2 regions of the Bradyrhizobium sp. WD16 genome follow, and region 1 is predicted to be linked to the other one. Evidence: riboswitches for the same ligand, from Rfam matches in the RefSeq annotation. Region 1 holds a riboswitch; the other holds the start of a gene.

Region 1 (3,458 bases):
CAATACGGTGGTCAAGGGCGGCGACATCGAAGGCACGCGCGACCTGCTCGAGGACGGTATTCGCAAGCTGCAGGCCACTGGCGTCGATATTGTGCTGGTCGATCCGCAATACGTGCCGGCAACCACCGCGAAGGAGGCCGAGACCAATCGTATGGTCAGCCTGATCAGTCGCGCGGCGCGCGCCATGAAGGTGGGACTGTTCCCGCGCTTCGAGGTGATGAAGGAGTGGCACAACGACCAGCGGCTGCCGTTTGACGATTTCGTCATCAATGACGGGCTGCACATGAACGACTGGGGCTATGCCTGCTTCGCCCAGTTGCTGGGCGACTGCATCATCCAGTCGGTCGACCAGGTTAAGGCCGGCATCGAGGCTGAGCCCAACATTCTGACGTTCCGGCCGCTGTAGGCGTAAGGCTCTCGCTTCTGCAGGGTGTGCCGGCTTCCCGGCTCTTCCGCTTGCCGGCCCCTCTGCGATCTGGCGCAGCATTCTGGGTCACCCGCTTTGCGCGGGTGGCCGCCAGCAGCAATCACCTCAAGCCTTTTCCAGCGCCGCTTGCAGGTCCTCGATGAGGTCGTCGCGGTGCTCTAGTCCCGCCGAGAAGCGGATGAAGCCCTCGGAGATCCCGAGTTCAGCGCGCGCTTCCGGCGTCAGCCGCTGATGGGTTGTGGTCGCCGGATGAGTGACGATGCTCTTGGAGTCGCCGAGATTGTTGCTGATGCAGGCGATCCTGAGGGCATTGAGCATGCGGAACGCCGCTGCCTTGCCGCCCTTCACCTCGAACCCGACCAGCGTCGAGCCGCCGCGCATCTGCTTCTTGACGACTGCCGCCTGCGGATGATCGTCGCGCCCGGGATAGACCAGGCGCGGGATCTTCGGGTGACTGGCAAGGGTGTCGGCGATGGCCGTCGCTGTCTCGGTCTGCTGGCGAACGCGGATTGCCAGGGTCTCGAGCCCCTTGAGCAGAACCCAGGCGTTGAACGGGGATATCGAGGGGCCGGTCTGGCGCAGGAATGTGTGGATGTGTTCCTGGATGAATTGCTCGGACGACAGGATCACGCCGCCGAGACAGCGGCCCTGGCCATCGATATGCTTGGTTGCCGAATAAACCACGACATCGGCACCGAGCGCGAGCGGACTCTGCCAGATCGGGGTGGCGAACACATTGTCGACCACGAGCCTTGCACCACCGGAATGAGCAATGTCAGCGACAGCGGCGATGTCGACGACATCGAGGGTCGGATTGGTCGGGCTCTCCAGGAAACAGGTGCGGGTGTTGGGCCGCATTGCCTTGCGCCACTGGTCGAGATCCATGCCGTCGACCAGCGTCGAGGTGATGCCATAGCGCGGCAGCAGGTCCTCGAGGATATAGCGGCAGGACCCGAACAGGGCCTTGGCGGCGACCACGTGATCCCCGCTGCGCAGCGGCGCAAGAATGGCGGTGGTGACCGCCGCCATGCCGGTGGCGGTGGCGCGCGCCGCTTCGGCGCCTTCGAGTTCGGTCATGCGCCGCTCGAACATTGCCACCGTGGGGTTGGAAAAACGTGAATAGAGGAAGCCGGGGTCGTGACCGGTGAAGCGCGCCTCGCACTGTTCGGCGCTCTCATAGACGAATCCCTGGGTCAGGAAGAGCGCCTCGGAGGTCTCGCCATATTGCGAGCGCAGCGTTCCGCCGTGGACCAGGCGGGTTTCGGGACGATAATTGCGGGTATTTTCGGACATCGCGAGACTCCAGACGGACCGACGGCAATCGGCCAATAAAAAAACCGGCCTGAACAAGACGTTCGGCCGGGATCACGGATGTCCCCGGCCTGTTTAGCGAGTTGTTTAACGTGGCTGCAAGCCGGCCGGCTCAAATGACCACGGGATAAGTCACGCTCTTAGTCCGCGTCAGGCTTTTCGTCAAGCTGGGCTTCGGTTAACCGAAGGAGGGCTATGGAGAGCCTTCAGGAACCGTCGACCGTGCCGCTGCCGCTGCCACCCGATGCCAGGGGAATCCTGCCCGATCGCATGATCGCGGCGATGGCCGATGCCGGCCTGATCCTGCCGGATCAGCCCTTCGTCGAAAGCCAGATCCAGCCGGCAAGCCTCGATCTGCGGCTCGGCGCCACCGCCTTCCGCGTTCGCGCCAGTTTCCTGCCCGGTCCCGGCGCTACCGTGGCCGAGCGCATCGAAGACCTCAAGCTGCACGAGATCGATCTGACCGGCGATGCGGTGCTGGAGACCAATTGCGTCTATGTGGTGCCGCTGCTCGAGAGCCTGGCGCTGCCGCCGTCGATCTGCGCCGCCGCCAATCCCAAGAGCTCGACCGGCCGGCTCGACGTTTTCACCCGCGTGATCGCCGACGGCACCAGCCGCTTCGACATGATCCATCCCGGCTATCACGGCCCGCTGTACGCCGAGATCAGCCCGAAAACCTTTCCGGTGTTGCTGCGCGAGGGCTCACGCCTGTCACAGATCCGGTTTCGCGTCGGTGACGCCGTGCTCGGCAGCACGGCGCTGCAGGCGCTGCACGCCAAGGAACGACTGGTCGACATTGACGATCCCGATCTCTCCAACGGTCTCGCGCTGAGCGTGGATTTGTCTGGCGAGGGCTCGGGCGGCTTCGTCGGCTACCGCGCCAAGCGCCATACCGGCGTCGTCGATATCGACCGGCGCGGTGGCTATGCGGTGGAGGAATTCTGGGAGCCGATCCGCGCGCGCGACGACCTCAGCCTGATCCTCGATCCCGGCGAATTCTATATCCTCGCTTCCAAGGAGGCGGTGCAGGTGCCGCCGGATTTCGCCGCCGAAATGGTGCCCTTCGATCCCCTGGTCGGCGAGTTTCGCGTCCACTACGCCGGCTTCTTCGATCCAGGCTTCGGTTACGCGGGCGCCGGCGGCCAAGGCTCGCGCGCGGTGCTCGAAGTGCGCTCGCGCGAGGTGCCGTTCATCCTCGAGCATAACCAGGTCGTCGGGCGCCTTGTCTATGAGCATATGCTGGCGCGGCCCTCGGCGCTTTACGGCCAGCGCATCAATTCCAACTATCAGGGCCAGGGCCTGAAGCTCTCCAAGCATTTCCGCGCGCCCTGACAGCGTGATCGCGGCCTCATACGGCAGCGGTTTGTTTCGACCGCGCTTACTGCGGCAGCGCCCGGTTGAAGCGGGCCCGGGCGAATTTGCGCGCCTGCACCGGTTGGCCGAACAGGCTGCCCTGGGCAAGATCGAAGCCCAGTTCGCGGATCGTAAGCAGATCGGCGCGGCTGTCGACACCCTCGGCAATGGCGCGTGCGCCATAACCCGCCGCGAGTTCGGCGATGCTGCGGCAGACGTTTCGCTTGAGACGATCGTCGGCGCAGCCGTTGACGAAGTTGCGGTCGACCTTGATCTCGACGAAGGGGAAGCGCTCAAGGTCCATCAGCGCCGGCCAGTCGACGCCGAGATTGTCGACTGTCACCGCGACGTTATGGAAACGGACGCG
Region 2 (3,458 bases), 370 kb from region 1:
TGTCTCCGCCGGCAAGCCGCGGGTCTTGGCGGCCGACTGAAGGAAGGCGCGAACGATATCGAAGAACTCCGGCACTTCGAGCAGGAAGGCATCGTGGCCGCGATCGGTCTCGATCTCCGCGAAAGAGACCCGTGCGCCGCCGGCATTGAGCGCATGCACAACGGTGCGCGATTCCGAGGTCGGAAACAGCCAATCGCTGGTGAAGGACACCACGCAGAACCGGGTATCCGTGCCGCGAAAGGCGCTGGCGAGCGCGCCGCCGTGGTCGGCGGCGAGATCGAAATAGTCCATGGCCCGCGTCAGATAGAGATAGGAATTGGCGTCGAAACGTTCGACGAAGGACGACCCCTGATGGCGCAGATAGCTCTCCACCTCGAAATCGGCATCGAAGGAGAAGGTCGGCACCTCACGATCCTGAAGACGGCGACCGAACTTGCGATGCAGCGCCGCGTCGGAGAGATAGGTGATATGCGCTGCCATGCGCGCCACGCCGAGGCCGCGATGCGGCTTGATGCCGTGCTCGAAATAGCGCCCGTTATGCCAGTCCGGATCGGCCATCACCGCTTGGCGGCCGACTTCATGAAAGGCGATGTTCTGGGCCGAATGACGCGGCGCGCAGGCAATCGGCAACGCCGAGAATACGCGCTGCGGATAGGCGGAGGCCCACTGCAACACCTGCATGCCGCCCATCGAACCGCCGACCGCCGCGAACAACGTCTCGATGCCGAGCCGGTCGATCAGCATGGCCTGGGCACGCACCATGTCGGGAATGGTGATGACCGGGAAATCCAGCCCCCATAGTCTTCCGGTGGCGGGATTGGTCGAGGACGGGCCGGTCGAGCCGAGACACCCGCCGACCACGTTCGAACAGACGACGAAATAGCGCTCCGTATCGATCGGCTTGCCCGGACCGACCAGCGTCTCCCACCAGCCGGGCTTGCCGGTGACCGGATGGACATTGGCGACGTGCTGATCGCCGGTCAGCGCATGGCAGATCAACACTGCGTTGGTGCCGTCGGCGTTCAGCCTGCCGTAGGTCTGATAGGCGATCTGGAACGGCGCGAGATCGACGCCGCAGTCCAGCCGCAGCGGCGTGTCGGAGCCGAACTCCGCGACCAGCGAGGTCGGACGATCGGCCTCGCGCGCATAGTGCGGCGCCGGCGCTCGCTTGCCTGCTTCGAGGGCGGAATCGGACATCGTGTCTCCAGACCAATGGATCTGGTCATAAAAAAACCGGCCTGAACAACGGTTCGGCCGGGATCTCGTCTGTCCCCGGCCTGTTTAGCGAGTTGTTTAACGTGGCTGCAAGCCGGCCGGCTCAAATGACCACGGAATACCAAAGCTTCTATGCCCGGCCGGGCCGATCGTCAAGGCGCGTCGCTTCCCCGCCGGCCTCGGCCGGGGGTCGGCGAAAAGGCAAATTGGTCAATGTTTTCTTTGCTTTCGTCCGTCCAACTTCCTATCAATGAGCCTTCCCTGCGCGGCTTTTTCTTTCGATCGAAACTGTCGGCGCACGTCGTTCCGAAGGCCGCGAGATGTCCAAGTCCCCCCCCGCGTCACCCCCCGCACCGCCAGTGCTGACCGACTTGCGTCGCGAGATCGACCACATCGACGAGCAGGTGCACACCCTGCTGATGCAGCGTGCCGACATCATCGATCGACTGATCTCGGTGAAGAAGACCCAGGAGGTCGGCTCGGCGTTTCGTCCGGCACGCGAGGCGGACATGATGAAGCGGCTGGTGCAGCGCCACCGCGGCATCCTGCCGCTCGACACCGTCGAGAGCATCTGGCGCGTCATCATCGCCACCTTCACCTATGTGCAGGCGCCATTCTCGGTCCACGCCGACCTGTCGCCCGGGGAATCGGCGATGCGCGATTCCGCCCGTTTTCATTTCGGCTTCACCGTGCCCTTCGTCGCGCATTTCAGCGCCGCGGCCGCGGTCGAGGCGGTGGCGAAATCCAAGGGCGACCTCGCGCTGGTCTCGGCGACCGGCGGCCGAACCCCGTGGTGGCTGCCGCTCGAGGCTACCGGCGCGCCGAAGATCATCGCCCGCCTGCCCTTCGTCGAACGCGCCGACCATCCGGCGGCGCTGCCGGTCTTCGTCGTCTCGCGTGTCGCCGACGACGCCATGGTCACCGACATCGAGATGTGGAGCATCCGCGTTTCCGGCTGGAGCGCGGCGGTGGCCCGCGCGGTATCTCCGCTCGCCGACATCGTCGCCGTGCCCGACGGCACCTTCGACGGCGCGGCGCTGCTGGTGTCGCTGCCTGGACGCGGCTCGCCCCGCGAGACCGCGGCCCTCGACGAACTGCGCGTCACCCTGATCTCGGCGGGGGCTTCGGTGCGCACCACGGCCCTCGTCGGCAGCCACGCGGCGCGCTATACGGTGTCTCAGACGCCCGCGCCGGAAGCGCCCTGACAAGCCTCTCGATTCGTTCCATTTGGAGTTTCGTTCGATGTCTCGCCCCGTGCCGAAGCCCGGCATTCTCGATATTGCGCCCTACACGCCCGGCAAGAGCGGCAGCGAACAAGGCGGCCGCGTCTTCAAGCTGTCCGCCAACGAGAACGCTCTGGGTCCCTCGCCCAGGGCGGTCGAGGCCTACAAGGCGGCAGCGGCGCATCTCGAGGACTATCCGGAAGGCTCGTCGCGGGTGCTGCGCGAGGCCATCGGACACAAATTCGGCCTTGATCCGGAACGCATCATCTGCGGCGCCGGCTCCGACGAACTCCTCAATCTCCTCGCCTATGGCTATCTCGGGCCGGGCGACGAGGCGATCCACACCAGCCATGGCTTCCTGGTCTACCCGATCGCGACCATGGGCAACGGCGCCGCCAATATCGTCGCTCCGGAGCGGAACCTGATCGCGGATGTCGACGCCATCCTCGGTCTGGTGACGCCGCGTACCAAACTGATCTGGCTCGCCAATCCCAACAACCCGACCGGCACCTACCTGCCCTTCGACGAGGTCAAGCGGCTGCATGCGGGGCTGCGGCCGGATGTGCTGCTGGTGCTGGACGCCGCGTATTCCGACTTCGTCTCGCGCAACGATTACGAATCCGGGATCGAGCTGGTCGCGACCACCGAGAACACGGTAATGACGCGCACGTTTTCGAAGATCTATGGACTCGCGGCGCTGCGCATCGGCTGGATGTACGGGCCGGCGCACATCATCGACGCAGTCAACCGTATCCGTGGTCCCTTCAATGTCAGCACGCCGGCGATGATGGCGGCCGTCGCCGCGCTGGAGGACAGCGAATATTACGAGATGTCGCGGACTCACAATGAGCGCTGGCGGACCTGGCTAACCGAGGAGATCGAGCGCATCGGCCTGACGGTGACGCCGAGCGTCACCAACTTCCTGCTGATCAACTTCCCCAAGACCAAGGGCAAGACCGCCGACGACGCCGACGCGTTTCTCACCGAGCGCGGGCTGATCCTGCGCGCCTTGAAGAACTA

Evidence for each region. A riboswitch is a leader RNA that binds a small molecule or an ion and turns the genes downstream of it on or off. The one in region 1 is predicted to bind S-adenosylmethionine.
Region 2: linked by a shared signal. The riboswitch ahead of DB459_RS12485 (homoserine O-acetyltransferase) and the one ahead of DB459_RS10755 (O-succinylhomoserine sulfhydrylase) in region 1 are both predicted to bind S-adenosylmethionine.

What each region holds. Positions count from the first base shown of each region.
Region 1 covers NZ_CP028908.1:2,329,933-2,333,390, forward strand. The annotation lists gene DB459_RS10750 (SGNH/GDSL hydrolase family protein) at 1-406, shown strand, start outside; gene DB459_RS10755 (O-succinylhomoserine sulfhydrylase) at 533-1,720, opposite strand; SAM riboswitch at 1,793-1,872, opposite strand; gene DB459_RS10760 (2'-deoxycytidine 5'-triphosphate deaminase) at 1,934-3,070, shown strand; gene DB459_RS10765 (EAL domain-containing protein) at 3,117-3,458, opposite strand, start outside.
Region 2 covers NZ_CP028908.1:2,695,608-2,699,065, reverse strand. The annotation lists gene DB459_RS12485 (homoserine O-acetyltransferase) at 1-1,197, opposite strand, end outside; SAM riboswitch at 1,261-1,340, opposite strand; gene DB459_RS12480 (chorismate mutase) at 1,536-2,420, shown strand; gene hisC (histidinol-phosphate transaminase) at 2,458-3,458, shown strand, end outside.